One region of the Buttiauxella sp. S19-1 genome, then DNA from elsewhere that is predicted to be linked to it. Evidence: predicted binding sites of a transcription regulator. Region 1 holds the regulator's gene; each other region holds the start of a gene.
The links. The regulator PurR, encoded in region 1, represses purine synthesis genes. The targets are predictions, from matches to a motif close to CANGCAAACGTTTGCNTG.
Positions count from the first base shown of each region.

Region 1 (4,121 bases):
ACTAAAAGTGTTGTCTAGATGTAAACAATAATAAGGAGTTAGCAATGTCGTTCGAACTACCTGCACTACCGTATGCAAAAGATGCTTTAGCACCGCATATCTCCGCCGAAACCCTGGAATACCATTACGGTAAACACCATCAAACCTATGTCACTAACCTGAATAATCTGGTTAAAGGCAGCGCGTTTGAGGGTAAAACCCTCGAAGAGATCGTTCGTACTTCCGAAGGTGGCGTATTTAACAACGCCGCTCAGGTCTGGAACCACACTTTCTACTGGAACTGCCTGGCACCAAATGCTGGCGGCGAGCCAACTGGCGAACTGCTGGAAGCCATCAATAAATCTTTTGGTAGCTTCGCTGAGTTCAAGCAGCAATTTACTGATGCTGCTATCAAGAACTTCGGTGCTGGCTGGACATGGCTGGTTAAACAGGAAGATGGCGCATTAGCGATTGTTTCTACCTCTAACGCTGGCACCCCACTGACGACTGCAGCTAAACCGCTGTTGACTGTGGATGTGTGGGAACATGCGTACTACATCGACTACCGCAATGCTCGTGCTGGCTACCTTGAGCATTTCTGGGCGCTGGTGAACTGGGCGTTTGTTGCGAAGAATTTAGCAGCTTAATGCAAAAGTAAATGGGCCGCGATTTGCGGCCCATCTTGATCAAAGCGTAAAAATCAGTGCAGTACGGCAGTTAGTGCGCCGAAAACAATCAAAGCCAAAACAATTACCGTCGTCGTGATTGAAAATTTCAAATCGGTGCTCATCATTAAACTCCTTTTATATCCATACAATCGATGTGTCAGGGTGATTTTCCCACAACCAGAGATAAAAATCCTCCAGGTTTTAATCTGATATCAATTTTCCCTCTTCCACTTTTCGCCTGGATAGGCCAAAATCCCTCGCTAATTTGTTGCGTATCGTCAATTCAATGCCCTCCTCCCGTTTTATGTCGCAATCCCGGCATACCTGCAACCATCATGTTGCCTGTGGAGTCAGCGTACGCAAACGTTTAACATAATAGCAATCAAGGGTTTACGATATAGCCCGGAGTGAATTTTAATGGCGACAATCAAGGACGTGGCGAAGCGCGCAAACGTTTCCACTACAACCGTATCACATGTGATTAACAAAACCCGTTTTGTGGCGGAAGAAACGCGCAATGCGGTGTGGGCAGCAATTAAAGAATTGCACTACTCGCCAAGCGCCGTAGCACGAAGCCTGAAAGTTAATCACACCAAAACGATTGGTCTGCTTGCCACTTCCAGTGAAGCACCCTATTTCGCCGAGATAATCGAAGCGGTGGAAAATAGCTGCTTTGAAAAAGGCTACACCCTGATTTTGGGCAACGCGCACAACAACTTTGAAAAGCAGCGCGCTTACTTATCGATGATGGCACAAAAGCGTGTCGATGGCCTGTTAGTGATGTGCTCTGAATATCCTGAATCATTGCTCACCATGCTTGAAGAGTACCGTCACATCCCTATGGTGGTGATGGACTGGGGCGAGGCTCGTGCCGATTTCACCGACTCCGTGGTCGATAACGCTTTCCACGGCGGTTATCTTGCTGGACGTTATTTGATTGAACGCGGCCACCGCGAAATTGGCGCCATTCCCGGGCAAATGGAACGTAACACCGGTGGCGGCCGCCATGCAGGCTTTATGAAAGCACTGGAAGAAGCGGGAATTTCCATTCCGGAAAACTGGATTGTTCAGGGTGACTTTGAACCTGAATCAGGTTACCGCGCCATGCAGCAGATCATCGGCCAGTCTCATCGCCCAACAGCGGTATTCTGTGGCGGCGACATTATGGCGATGGGTGCTATTTGCGCTGCTGATGAAATGGGGCTGCGCGTGCCGCAGGATATTTCCGTTATCGGTTACGACAACGTACGCAACGCGCGTTACTTCTCACCAGCATTGACCACCATCCACCAGCCGAAAGATTCGCTAGGGGAAACGGCGTTTAATATGCTGCTGGATAGAATCGTCAACAAACGCGAAGAGTCGCAGTCGATTGAGGTTCACCCGCGTCTGATTGAACGCCGCTCTGTGGCTGATGGCCCGTTTCGCGATTATCGCCGCTAAGTGTGTGTCGGATGTCGCGCAAGCGACATCCAGCAGACTTACAGCGGCTCCTGTAACCACTCCTGATTCATCGTGTCACTATCGCCTAAGTAATCCAACAGCCAGGCCAACGCTGGCGATGCATCGTTTTGCTGCCATGTCAGGCAACATGCCGCGTCAGGGAATGGATTATCCAGCGTTAATTCGCGCCATTTCCCTGAAGCAACCCACGGTTTGGCAATATGTAACGGCACCATGCCGATACACAACCCCGCGCTCAAGCAATCCGAACCGGACGCCCAATCAGGCACTACCACGCGGCGCTGGTTATCTAACAGCCAGGTAATTCGTTTTGGTAATGAACGCGAAGTATCTTCCAGAACTAGCGATGGCCAGGCACGCAGGTCATCATCGCTTAACGTCCCGTCGCACTGTGCCAGTGGGTGCGAGGAAGCCACCACGCAACGCCAGCTCAACGTTCCCATATCACGGAAGGCATAACGCCCCCCAACCGGAATCGCCTGAGTCGCGCCAATCGCCACTTCTACGCGTCCATCCGCCAGCGCATCCCACACGCCGTTGAACACTTCCTGAAAGATACGTAATTCGATATCAGGAAAATGGCGATAGAAATCCAGCACCAGTTGCCGCGTTCGCTCCGGTTTTACAATGTTATCAACTGCAATCGCCAGGTGACCGCGCCATCCATTGGCGATCTGTTGGCACTGTTGCCGTGTCGTCATCATTTTTTTGATAACAGAGCGGCCTTCTTTGAGAAAAAAGACGCCAGCAGGGGTTAATTCAACATCCCGATGACGACGTTCGAATAGCGGAACGGCTAACCAATCTTCGAGTTGCCGCACCGTATAACTAATGGCAGACGGAACGCGGTGCAACTCTTGTGCTGCACCGCTGAAGCTGCCATTGCGCGCTACCGCATCGATGACTTCCAGCGAGTATTCTGACCACATTTCTTTGCTCACAAATTTTTTGAACGCAACCTACAAATATTAGCGTTTCACAAGCGTAATTGCACTCCGTACACTCTCGCGGCGATTAACCTGCAAGATAAAACAAGAGAAAATTATGCAACCATCAAAAGGATTTCTTATCTGGCTGGCCGGATTAAGTGTGCTGGGGTTCCTCGCCACAGACATGTATCTGCCTGCTTTCGCTGCCATTCAGCAAGATTTACAGACCGACGCCTCTGCCGTCAGTGCCAGCCTGAGTCTGTTCCTTGCCGGCTTTGCGTTTGCCCAGTTGATGTGGGGTCCATTGTCAGACCACTTCGGTCGTAAACCGGTATTACTGGCGGGTTTGAGCCTGTTCGCCATCGGTTGTATTGGCATGCTGTGGGTTGAAAGCGCCACCGCGCTACTGGTACTGCGTTTTGTTCAGGCGGTTGGCGTCTGTTCTGCGGCCGTCAGTTGGCAAGCTTTGGTGACCGATTACTATCCGGCGAATCGCGCTAACCGTATTTTCGCCACCATTATGCCACTGGTTGGCTTGTCTCCGGCGTTGGCACCGCTGCTCGGTAGCTGGATTTTGACTCACTTTGACTGGCAGGCGATTTTCGCCACTCTGTTTGCCATCACGCTGGTGCTGATGATCCCGACTTTACGTCTGAAACCCCGCACTCAGCACCATCCGCAAACCGAAGATAATAAAGTCAGCTTTACCTCTTTGCTGCGCTCACGCGTGTACAGCGGGAACGTATTGATTTATGCCGCCTGCTCCGCCAGCTTCTTTGCCTGGCTGACCGGTTCGCCATTCATTCTTAACGATATGGGTTATAGCCCGGCGGTTATTGGCCTGAGTTATGTGCCGCAAACCATCGCCTTCTTGATTGGCGGCTACGGCTGCCGTAGCGCGCTGCAAAAATGGCAAGGCAAGCAAATGTTGCCATGGTTACTTGCGCTCTACACCCTGAGCATTTTCGGTACCTGGGGTGTGGCGGTCAGCGGCCATGCCAGCCTCACGCTGCTATTGATTCCATTCTGCGTGATGGCGATTGCTAATGGTGCGATTTACCCGATCGTCGTTGCTTCAGCC
Region 1 covers NZ_JAHWLU010000063.1:11,474-15,594, forward strand. The annotation lists gene sodB (superoxide dismutase [Fe]) at 45-626, shown strand; gene cydH (cytochrome bd-I oxidase subunit CydH) at 680-772, opposite strand; gene purR (HTH-type transcriptional repressor PurR) at 1,065-2,090, shown strand; gene punR (DNA-binding transcriptional activator PunR) at 2,129-3,040, opposite strand; gene punC (purine nucleoside transporter PunC) at 3,156-4,121, shown strand, end outside.

Region 2 (4,121 bases), on a different contig from region 1:
GACCAGATGTAGCAATTGCCGCACTGGAAACGAATTATAAAGTTGGTTGAAGAGGCCTTATTAGATGAAAAACTGGAAAACTACTGCGGAACAGATCCTGAAAACAGGGCCGGTTGTCCCGGTTATTGTAATTAACAAACTGGAACACGCAGTACCAATGGCTAAAGCATTAGTTGCTGGTGGCGTGCGCGTTCTGGAAGTGACTCTGCGTACTCCATGTGCAATGGACGCGATTCGCGCTATCGCTAAAGAAGTACCAGAAGCGATTATTGGTGCGGGTACCGTTCTGAACCCAGAGCAACTGGCAGAAGTGACCGAAGCTGGCGCGCAGTTCGCTATCAGCCCGGGTCTGACTGAGCCACTGTTGAAAGCGGCAACCGAAGGCTCAATTCCATTGATTCCGGGTATCAGCACTGTTTCTGAACTGATGCTGGGTCTGGATTACGGCTTGAAAGAATTCAAATTCTTCCCGGCTGAAGCGAATGGTGGCACCAAAGCACTGCAAGCTATTGCGGGCCCATTCTCTCAGGTTCGTTTCTGCCCAACTGGCGGGATCACACCGGCTAACTACCGTGATTACCTGGCACTGAAAAGCGTTCTGTGTATCGGTGGCTCATGGTTGGTTCCGGCTGACGCACTGGAAGCAGGTGATTACGACCGTATTACTCAGCTTGCTCGTGAAGCGGTTGAAGGCGCGAAATAATACGCCATTCTTTAAGTTGTAGCTGCGTAAAACCGGTCACATAGATAACGATGTGACCGGTTTTTTTATCCTTTGACGATAACCGCTTTGGTTGCGGCAATCGCACGCGCAATCGCATCTTCCACGCTAGAACCTGTTGCCAGCGTGACACCCATACGGCGTTTACCTTCAATCTCCGGCTTACCAAACAGACGCACCTGCAAACCGGCACCTACCGCACCCGCGACGTTACCGTACTGGACGTTATCACTGGTTAATTCTGGCAGGATCACCGCAGAAGCCGCCGGGCCATACTGGCGAATATCGCCAATTGGCAAGCCGAGGAAGGCGCGGACATGTAATGCAAACTCTGACAAATCCTGAGAAATCAGCGTCACCATGCCGGTATCATGTGGACGCGGGGAAACCTCGCTGAAAATGACCTCATCGCCACAGACAAACAGCTCAACGCCAAACAACCCGAAGCCCCCCAGGGATTTCACGACTTTCTCGGCAATTTCCTGCGCGCGACAAATCGCAACATCACTCATCTTTTGTGGCTGCCACGACTCACGATAATCGCCGTCTTCCTGACGATGACCAATTGGCGCACAGAAATGCACGCCATCGATTGCACTGATGGTCAACAAAGTGATTTCAAAATCAAAATTCACCACCCCTTCGACAATGACGCGTCCTTTGCCTGCCCGGCCACCGAGTTGAGCGTATTCCCAGGCTTTGGCTAACTGGTCGGCATTGCGGATAAAGCTTTGCCCTTTGCCTGAAGAGCTCATTACCGGTTTAACGATGCAAGGGAAGCCAATTTCTTCGACGGCTTGCAAGAAAGCGCTTTCGCTATCGGCAAAGCGGTAGCTTGAAGTGGGCAGTTCTAACTCTTCAGCTGCCAGACGACGAATACCTTCGCGGTTCATGGTCAACTTAGTGGCTCGGGCGCACGGGACAACGTTCTGGCCTTGCTGCTCCAGTTCTACCAGCATATCCGTGGCAATGGCTTCAATTTCGGGAACGATAAAATCGGGCATTTCAGCAGCGACCAGCTTTTTAAGTTCGGCACCATCAAGCATATTAATGACATGACTACGGTGCGCGACGTGCATCGCTGGGGCATCAGCGTAGCGGTCTACGGCAATCACTTCCAGCCCCAGACGTTGACATTCAATTGCCACTTCTTTTCCTAATTCGCCTGAACCCAACAACATCACACGTGTAGCTGAAGGACGAAGCGCTGTTCCCAACATTGACATAATCTGTATACCCAAACGGAGAAAATAGACCGGCGAATTATAAACGAAAACGTTTGCGTACGCAGCGACTTTCCCGCTTGCGATGCAAGGGTAATATTATTATACTGTTTAAATAAACAGTTAAGCCGGAGCTGCAAAATGGCGGTTGAAATCAAATACGTTGTAGTACGAGAGGGGCAAGAAAAAATGTCATTTGCCAGTAAAAAGGACGCAGACGCCTATGACAAAATGCTCGACCTGGCCGAAGTGTTGAGTGACTGGCTCACTCAAAGCCCAATTGCTCTCGAAGAAGGCCAAAATGACGTGCTGGCCATGTGGATGGCAGAAAACAAAGATGTGCTTTCGACCGTACTGAAAAGCGGCAAATTGCCAGAGCTGGAAACGGCAACAGCAGCAGATGAAACGCCTGAAGTCGTTACTGAAGAAGAGGCTTCTGATGATAAAGTAGCCGAACATCCACGTAAACGCACCAAAGCCGCTTAAGTTTTATCGCGTCGGAATACCGGCGCGGTTCTTTTCTCATCTTTAGTCTTATCAGACACTTCTTGACAGCCTTTCACCTAACCTCAGTGGCTATGTTCTAAAACAAGGGTGTCTCTCATGAGTAATTGGTTACAGCAGCTTCAGTCTATGCTGGGACAAACGACACAGCCCGGCCAAAAATCTTCCAGGCACAATCAACCCTCTCAAGATCCTCAGGGGCTGAGCAAATTACTGGTACCTGGCGCGCTGGGTGGCTTAGCGGGGTTACTGCTGGCAAGTAAATCATCGCGTAAATTACTCACTAAATACGGAACCAGCGCGCTGTTGGTTGGCGGTGGGGCAGTCGCTGGAAGCGTGATGTGGAGCAAATATAAAGATCGCGTCCGTGAAACCCATCAGGGGGAGCCGCAATTTGGGCAGCAACAATCGCCAGTTGATGTGCGGACCCAGCGTCTGGTAATGGCATTGGTCTTTGCCGCGAAAAGTGACGGCCATATCGATGACAAAGAGCGCCAGATAATCGAACAACAGTTGCGGGATGCGGGTATTGAAGAGTCAGGCCGTACGCTGATTCAACAGGCTATCGATCAACCGCTCGATCCACAGCGTTTGGTCCAAGGCGTTAATAACGAAGAAGAAGCTCTGGAACTTTATTTCCTCAGCTGTGCGGCAATCGATATCGACCACTTTATGGAACGTAGCTATCTCAGTGCGTTAGGCGATGCGCTAAAAATCCCACAAGATGTGCGCGAAGGTATTGAAAAAGATATTCAGCAACAGAAACTCAATCTGCCGGGTTAACCCCGGCATTTTTCTCAAAATCCCACGTTACGCTTGCAAGGCTGTCTTAATTTGCCACCCTTACAGGGTGTTAACTCAAAAATGAAAATCGACATGCCACCAAAAGCTAAAAAAATTCCTCACACCATGTCAGTTCATGGCGATACCCGCATCGATAACTATTATTGGTTGCGCGACGACGAGCGCGCAGATGCGCAAGTACTTGATTATCTGCATCAGGAAAATGATTACGGCCATCAAGTCATGAGCACGCAACAGGCGCTACAAGAACGCTTGCTCAAAGAGATGATCGACCGTATCCCACAACGCGATGTCTCCGCGCCCTATACGCAAAATGGCTATCGTTATCGCCAGGTTTTTGAAACCGGAAATGAATACGCCATTTATCAGCGCCAGTCGGTGATGCTGGCTGAATGGGAAGAGTGGAGCACGCTGGTGGATGGTAATCGCCGTGCTGCCCACAGTGAATTTTATACGATGGGCGGGATGAGCATCACGCCTGACAATACTGTGCTGGCATTGGCGGAAGATTTTCTTTCGCGTCGCCAGTACGGTTTGCGTTTCCGCAATCTGGAAACCGGGAACTGGTACCCGGAAGTGCTGGAAAATGTCGACAGCAGTTTTGTCTGGGCGAATGATTCCGCCACGCTTTACTACGTCCGCAAGCACCCTAAAACGCTGCTGCCATATCAGGTCTGGCGACATACGGTAGGGCATCCTTCCACGTCCGACGAGTTGGTTTACGAAGAGAAGGACGAAATGTTTTATGTCAGCGTGCATAAAACGACTTCGAAGCATTTTGTCCTGATTTACCTGAGCAGCGCGACGACCAGCGAAGTGTTGTTGCTGGATGCCGAGCTGGTGGATGCGCAGCCACAAAGTTTTGCACC
Region 2 covers NZ_JAHWLU010000012.1:33,130-37,250, forward strand. The annotation lists gene MES37_RS04890 (bifunctional 4-hydroxy-2-oxoglutarate aldolase/2-dehydro-3-deoxy-phosphogluconate aldolase) at 65-703, shown strand; gene purT (formate-dependent phosphoribosylglycinamide formyltransferase) at 769-1,947, opposite strand; gene MES37_RS04900 (YebG family protein) at 2,086-2,430, shown strand; gene MES37_RS04905 (tellurite resistance TerB family protein) at 2,548-3,231, shown strand; gene ptrB (oligopeptidase B) at 3,325-4,121, shown strand, end outside.
Region 2: purT (formate-dependent phosphoribosylglycinamide formyltransferase) is a predicted target of PurR. The motif match lies at 1,990-2,007, and genes of this name have one in related genera.

Region 3 (4,121 bases), on a different contig from region 1:
TCACATCCCATATTTTCTTAGGCAACGTATTTACTATACCTGCGGCTGGCTGCGGAAGGAAAACAACAGCATGCAGATTTTTCACCTGCGCAAACTTTTTCGATTAAAGAGTTCAATCGAAGCCTCAGATTGATGAAAAAATATTGTCATATGCCTGGCTGTCAAAAACTCAAATAGCAGTAGAGAATAGAAGTTCATCACACTTTTAATATTCCCAGGAGGGGAGATGTCACGGGTAGCGCAGGCCAGGAGCCTGGGTAAATACTTCTTATTGCTCGATAACATGTTAGTGGTATTAGGCTTCTTCGTGGTTTTCCCTCTTATTTCCATTCGCTTCGTTGACCAAATGGGTTGGGCAGCGCTAATGGTCGGTATTGCGCTCGGCCTGCGTCAGCTCACCCAGCAAGGGCTGGGGATTTTCGGTGGCGCCATCGCTGACCGGCTGGGCGCTAAACCGATGATTGTCACCGGCATGCTGCTGCGAGCCGTCGGTTTTGCGCTGATGGGTATCGCCCATGAACCCTGGGTGTTGTGGCTATCGTGTTTTATTTCCGCTATCGGCGGCACGTTATTCGACCCGCCGCGTGCCGCGCTGGTGGTTAAACTCGTACGCCCACATCAACGAGGGCGTTTCTTCTCAATTCTGATGATGCAAGACAGCGCGGGGGCGGTTATTGGTGCGCTACTCGGGAGTTGGCTGCTGCAATATGATTTCCGCCTGGTGTGTGCTGTTGGCGCGGTGATGTTTGTGATTTGCGCTTTCGTCAACGCCTGGTTGCTACCTGCCTATAAACTTTCCACCATCCGCACGCCGATGCTTGAAGGGATGGGACGCGTGCTGCGCGATAAACGCTTCATCACTTATGTGTTAACGCTGGCCGGATATTACATGCTGGCGGTGCAGGTGATGTTGATGCTGCCGATTATGGTCAACGAAATTGCCGGCACACCTGCCGCCGTGAAGTGGATGTATGCCATTGAAGCCGCACTCTCGTTAACGCTGCTGTACCCGATTGCGCGCTGGAGCGAAAAACGCTTCCGTCTGGAGCAGCGCCTGATGGCAGGTTTATTCTTAATGTCGCTGGCCATGCTGCCGATTGGCCTTGCCAATAATCTTCAGCAACTGTTCACGCTAATTTGTGTGTTTTATGTCGGTTCAATCATTGCTGAACCGGCCAGGGAAACGCTGAGTGCATCCCTTGCTGATTCCCGTGCTCGCGGCAGTTACATGGGTTTTAGCCGTCTGGGTCTGGCCATTGGTGGGGCATTTGGTTACGCCGGTGGCGGCTGGTTGTTTGATGCCGGGAAAAGTATCAACCAGCCATCGCTTCCGTGGGTAATGTTAGGGATTATTGGCTTCATCACGCTTATCGCGCTGTGGTGGCAATTCAGCACGAAACCTATTGAACCCTCGATGCTCGAACCCGGTAACTAGTTTGCGGCACTCACTTTTCTCCCCCATACTCAATAGTTAACCAACCTGGTTCGCTGATAAATATGGAGGAGAAACGTGAAGCTTTATATCTACGATCACTGCCCTTTCTGCCTTAAGGCACGCATGATTTTTGGTTTAAAGAACATCCCCATTGAGTTGAAAGTCCTGCTCAATGACGATGAAGCCACTCCGACCAAAATGATTGGTAAGAAGATGGCGCCGATCCTGCAAAAAGACGATAGCCGCTATATGCCTGAAAGCATGGATATCGTGCATTACGTCGATAAACTGGATGGCGAACCGCTTCTGACTGGCGCAACCAACGCCGCAATTAGCGACTGGTTACGCCACGTGAATAGCTATGTGCAGCAGTTGTTGATTCCGCGCATGGCGAAAGCACCTTTTGATGAGTTTGCCACGCCACAAGCACGTGCTTATTTCGTCAACAAAAAGGAAGCGATGATCGGCTCGTTTGCCGACCTCCTTCACCATTCGCCAGGGCTAATCAAAAAAATCTCTGATGATTTACGCAAGCTCGATAAGCTGATTGTGCAGCCGAATGCGGTAAACGGTGAGCTGTCTGACGACGATATTCATCTGTTCCCACTGCTGCGTAACCTGACTCTGGTCGCGGGTATTGAGTGGCCAAGCCGTGTTGCGGCGTATCGCGATAATATGGCTAAACAGACACAAATTAATCTGCTGTCGTCCCACGCGGTTTAAATACACTTATTAATTCGAGTTACCAGCCCCAGGAGCTTACTCAAGTATGTGACTGGGGTGAGTAAACGCAGCCAACTCTGATGTCGCTCGAAGTATGACGGCTATTTCGGTTTTTTCCGGTGGCGTAGCCCGCCCTGGGACATCATAATGCTTTATGTCAGGATCTGTGTTCTATGCAGCATGTTAAGGAATTCCATGAAAAAGATTGTTTTCGCCGCAGCGCTAATGCTCAGCGGGTTAGTGGTGGGTTGCAATCAGTTAACGCAATACACGGTCAGCGAACAGGAAATAAACCAGGCGCTGCATAAACGTAATAACTTCTCTAAAGATATTGGCCTGCCAGGCGTTGCCGATGCCCATATTGTTTTAACCAATTTAAGCAGTGCGATTGGCCGTGAAGAGCCGAATAAAGTGACGTTGACTGGCGATGCCAATCTGGAGATGTCGTCGCTATTTGGTAATCAAAAAGCCACTATCAAGCTCAAACTCAAAGCATTGCCGGTGTTCAATAAAGAACAAGGCGCGATTTATTTGCAAGAAATGGAAGTGGTAAACGCGACGGTCGAACCTGAAAAAATGCAGACCATTGTCCAGACCCTGATTCCTTATCTGAATCAGTCATTGCGTAATTACTTTAATCAACAACCGGCTTATGTGCTGGGCGAAGACCGCAGTACTGGTGAGAACCTGGCGAAAAGATACGCCAAGGGACTTGAGGTTAAACCGGGCCAACTCATTATCCCATTTACTGATTAACCCGTTTTTCCTGGTCGGGGGCAACATTCCCCCGACAAAATCTCGATGAAAATGGTGCAAAGCGAAACGTTTGCGCTTATCCTTGCTCTCCGGCACAAATCATCGTTTTTTCCTTCCTACGCCGGAGCAATTTCATGACCGTATTACCCCAGGTATTAAAAATTCGCCGCCCTGATGACTGGCATGTTCACCTACGTGACGGTGAAATGTTAAAAACGGTGGTGCCTTATACCAGCGAAACTTATGGTCGCGCGATTGTGATGCCAAACCTGGTTCCCCCAGTGACAACGGTTGAAGCCGCCATTGCTTATCGCCAGCGTATTCTTGATGCTGTACCGCAAGGCCATAAATTTGAACCGCTGATGACCTGCTACCTGACCGATTCTCTTGACCCGAATGAAGTTGAGCACGGGTTTAACGAAGGCGTGTTTACCGCAGCAAAACTCTACCCAGCCAATGCGACCACCAACTCAAGCCACGGTGTTACCAGCACTGCCGCGATTAAAACGGTGCTTGAGCGCATGCAGAAAATTGGCATGCCGCTGCTTATCCACGGCGAAGTGACTCACGCTGATATTGATATTTTTGACCGTGAAGCGCGCTTTATCGAAACCGTTATGGAACCTTTGCGCCAACAATTCCCGGAACTGAAAGTGGTGTTTGAACACATCACTACCAAAGATGCGGCGCAGTATGTGAAGGAAGGAAACTCCCTGCTGGCGGCAACCATTACCCCGCAACACCTGATGTTTAACCGTAACCATATGCTGGTCGGTGGTGTGCGCCCTCACCTGTATTGCCTGCCAATTCTGAAACGCAGCATTCATCAGGAAGCGTTGCGTGAGCTGGTTGCCAGCGGATGTGACCGCGTATTCCTCGGTACAGATTCCGCGCCTCATGCGCGTCATCGTAAAGAGGCCAGTTGTGGTTGCGCAGGTTGCTTTAACGCGCCTTCTGCTCTTGGCGCTTACGCGACGGTGTTTGAAGAGTTGAATGCGTTGCAGCACTTTGAAGCCTTCACTTCACTGAATGGCCCACGTTTCTACGGCCTGCCTGTGAATGAAGAATCCATTGAACTGGTGCGTACTCCAGTGCACATACCGGAACTCATCGAAACGTCCGATGACAGCATTGTGCCGTTCCTCGCCGGTGAGCAAGTGGCCTGGTCAGTAAAAGCATAATTTTTCATGCCCCCTGTTGCATAACC
Region 3 covers NZ_JAHWLU010000041.1:21,709-25,829, forward strand. The annotation lists gene mdtH (multidrug efflux MFS transporter MdtH) at 227-1,435, shown strand; gene grxB (glutaredoxin 2) at 1,511-2,158, shown strand; gene MES37_RS11320 (lipoprotein) at 2,354-2,914, shown strand; gene pyrC (dihydroorotase) at 3,049-4,095, shown strand.
Region 3: pyrC (dihydroorotase) is a predicted target of PurR. The motif match lies at 2,974-2,991, and genes of this name have one in related genera.

Region 4 (4,121 bases), on a different contig from region 1:
ATTTAACAGAAAATATCTCACTCCGTTTATCGCACTTTGTCTTTTCTATATGTTGACTAATCTGGCGGCTAACACCAGTGGGCAATTTGGTGCATATATTGCCGTTAATATCGTCGGTATACCGATTGAAACCCACTCATTTTGGAGCTTATTAATGCTTCCGGTATGTATTGTCTCCGGGGTTGCCTTTATGAAACTGGTTGATACTCCCAAAAGAATGACCGGATTTATTGTTGGCGCATTTTTCTATACCGCAGGGTTTGTTATGCCGGTTTTATTTAACTTTGCACCCTTCTCCTGGTTCTGCGCCATGTTATTTACCAGCACAGGGGCCGGGCTGGCACTTGAAGGCATTATGAAAGTATGGTCGCAGGAATCATTTCCCACGATGTTACGCTCAACGGCGCAGGGCATCATCGTTGCGGTATCCAGGCTGACCTGCGGGCTACTGGCATTTGTGACCCCCTTATTACTCGAAATGGGAACAACTTTTTTATATACCGTCCTCTCATGTATGGCTGGCGTCGGTATGGTTATCGGTTGGCTCTGCTTTCATGGCAACCAGCGCAATGAGTTTAATTCCGAGGCAGATATTATTCAAAACAATCATTAATACGTAAAAGGACTGACGATAATGCAAAGAAAATATGAAGTGGCTGCATATTATTTCCCCAATTTCCACTGTGATCCTAAAGTAGAGCAATGGCACGGCAAAGGTTGGACTGAATGGGAGTTGGTGAAAAATGCTACCCCCCGGTTTGTCGGCCATATGCAACCTAAAGTGCCGCTATGGGGTTATGAAGATGAGGCTGACCCTGTGGTTATGGAAAAGAAAATTAGCGCAGCCGCCGGGCACGGGATCTCTGCCTTTATCTTTGACTGGTACTGGCACCAGGAGGGGCCATTTCTTGAACGCTGTCTTGACGAAGGCTATTTAAACGCCGCCAACAATAGTGATGTTAAATTTGCCATTATGTGGGCCAACCATGACTGGCTGGAAATTCATCCGGCTACCCGTTATCAGCCTTACCCTACCCGCCTCACGGGGGCTGTCTCCGAGCAGATATTTATAGATGCAACCGAGCATATTATTGAACGCTATTTCACTCATCCTTCTTACTGGAAGATAGACGGGAAATTTTATTTTTCGATTTACGAGATGATGAGCCTGGTTAAAGGCCTGGGTGGGCTGAGCAATACCAAAAGAGTGCTGGAAGATTTTCGAGCAAAAATTCGCGCGCGCGGGCTGGGCGAATTGCATCTCAATGCCGTGGTATGGGGTATAGAAACCTTACCAACCGAAAATACGCTTACCGATGCTGACAAGGTGATTGAGTATCTGGGAATTGACAGCGTGACCAGCTACGTGTGGGTTCATCATATTACACCCGGTCATTTTCCTGATTGCCCCTACAACGAGATCCGCGAATGCGCCAAAGCCGAACATGCACGCTTGAGCAGCCAACACGCGCTCCCTTATATTCCCAACGTAACAGTGGGCTGGGATTCTTCCCCCAGAACGGTGCAAACCGACTGCTTCGAAGACATTGGCTATCCCTGGTTCCCGGTGTATACGGATAATTCCCCTGCGGAATTCGAAAAGGCGCTGCAGGACGTTAAGAACTTTATGGATACAGAAAAATCGGTATTTCCCGTTTGTACGATCAACGCGTGGAACGAATGGACGGAAGGGAGCTATCTCGAGCCAGACACCGTTAATGGTTTTAGCTACTTAGCAGCCGTCAAAAAAGTATTTGGCTAAAGTAATGTATCCAGAGGCGCTTCCCGGTGCGGAATTTTATCTCCGCATCGTTCTCACTTTTATCATGTAAGGAAACAGGACAATCTGGCATTAACAATCGCCACGCAACCGTTTTCCTTGCTGCATGTTCATGCTATTCTCTGAGCCCTTCTGACCGACCGAGCCACGTTCGGTGATGTTTGCATACCCACAGGAGTTTTGAGACGCATGTCCTCCAACCAGACCCCGGCGCGTATCGCCATTGTCATGGGTTCCAAAAGTGACTGGGCCACCATGCAGTTTGCCGCAGAAATCCTCACCGCCCTTGATGTCCCACACCACGTTGAAGTGGTTTCCGCACACCGCACTCCCGATAAACTCTTCAGCTTTGCCGAACAGGCGAGCAGCAACGGTTATCAGGTGATTATTGCAGGTGCAGGCGGTGCGGCGCATTTACCGGGTATGATCGCGGCGAAAACCCTGGTTCCGGTGCTGGGTGTGCCAGTCCAGAGCGCGGCTTTAAGCGGCGTCGACAGTCTCTACTCTATTGTTCAAATGCCACGCGGTATTCCGGTTGGTACGCTGGCAATCGGCAAAGCCGGTGCGGCCAACGCTGCTTTACTGGCGGCGCAAATTCTCGCTCTGCACGATAAAGATCTCAGTCAGCGCCTGGCAGACTGGCGTCAAAGCCAGACCGACGAAGTGCTGGAAAACCCGGACCCACGGGGTGAAGCATGAAACGCGTTTGCGTGTTGGGTAACGGCCAGTTAGGCAGAATGCTGCGCCAGGCGGGCGAACCGCTGGGCATCGCGGTTTATCCGGTGGGTCTTGACGCTGAACCTGAAGCCGTACCATTTGCGCAAAGTGTTATCACCGCAGAAATTGAGCGCTGGCCTGAAACCGCCCTCACCCGCGAACTGGCGCGCCACAATGCATTTGTGAACCGCGATGTTTTCCCGATTATTGCCGACCGCCTGACGCAAAAACAGCTGTTCGATAAGCTTGAGCTGGCCACTGCGCCGTGGCAGTTGCTTTCCAGCCGTGACCAATGGGCTGACGTGTTCCACAACCTTGGCGAACTGGCGATTGTGAAGCGTCGCGTTGGCGGTTACGACGGACGCGGACAGTGGCGTTTGCGCAGCGATGAAACCAGCCAATTGCCCGATGAGTGCTACGGCGAGTGTATCGTTGAGCAAGGCATTAACTTTTCCGGCGAAGTTTCGCTGGTTGGCGCACGCGGGCATGATGGCAGCACGGTGTTTTATCCGCTAACTCACAACCTGCATCAGGACGGTATTCTGCGCACCAGCGTAGTTTTCCCGCAGGCAAACATTGAGCAACAGCAGCAAGCGGAAGCGCTGCTTTCGGCAATTCTGCATGAGCTGAACTATGTCGGCGTGATGGCGATGGAGTGCTTCGTCACGCCTGCCGGGTTGCTGATTAACGAACTGGCACCGCGCGTGCACAACAGCGGCCACTGGACACAAAACGGCGCATCTATCAGCCAGTTTGAGCTGCATCTGCGCGCCATTGTTGATCTGCCGTTGCCGCAACCTGTCGTTAATTCACCGTCAGTAATGATCAACCTTATCGGTACCGATTTAAATTACGACTGGCTGAAACTGCCGTTGGTGCATTTACACTGGTACGACAAAGACGTGCGTGAAGGTCGTAAAGTCGGCCATCTCAATCTCAATGACAGCGATAACGACAGACTGGGCGCAACGCTTGAAGCGCTGGTGCCGTTGTTACCCGTGGAATACGCCAGTGGGATTGCCTGGGCGCAGAGCAAACTCTAATCACAGCGGCGGGTAGCGTTAATCGCTTACCCGCCCTGCCATTCCAGCCCCTTCCTTTCTTTTTTGCATGCAAAAGCGCACAATCCCCAGCGTTTCTGGCCTCACTCGCTTTAAGGTTATCCATGCAAAACGCTCGTCCCAATACTCAACATTATGAACATCTGCTGCGCGCCGATATTCCGCTTATCGACGTGCGTGCGCCGGTTGAATTCACTCAGGGAACAATGCCTGCCGCAGTGAATTTACCGTTGATGTCAGACGACGAACGTGTCGCGGTAGGCACTTGTTACAAGCAACACGGTCAACAAGCCGCGATTGAATTGGGCCACAGTCTGGTGCATGGCGATATCCGCGAAGCCCGTTTAGAGAAGTGGCTGGAACAATGCCGCCAAAACCCACAAGGATACCTGTGTTGTGCCAGAGGCGGCCTGCGTTCCCACCTGGTTCAACAGTGGTTGCATGAAGCGGGTGTCGACTATCCGCTGGTTGAAGGTGGTTATAAAGCGCTGCGCCATTATGCGATGGGCGTGATTGAATCCCGCTCGCGCTGGCCGATGGTGCTGGTCAGTGGCAACACTGGC
Region 4 covers NZ_JAHWLU010000017.1:56,361-60,481, forward strand. The annotation lists gene MES37_RS06570 (MFS transporter) at 1-613, shown strand, start outside; gene MES37_RS06575 (glycosyltransferase WbsX family protein) at 635-1,762, shown strand; gene purE (5-(carboxyamino)imidazole ribonucleotide mutase) at 1,970-2,479, shown strand; gene purK (5-(carboxyamino)imidazole ribonucleotide synthase) at 2,476-3,540, shown strand; gene mnmH (tRNA 2-selenouridine(34) synthase MnmH) at 3,663-4,121, shown strand, end outside.
Region 4: purE (5-(carboxyamino)imidazole ribonucleotide mutase) is a predicted target of PurR. The motif match lies at 1,864-1,881, and genes of this name have one in related genera.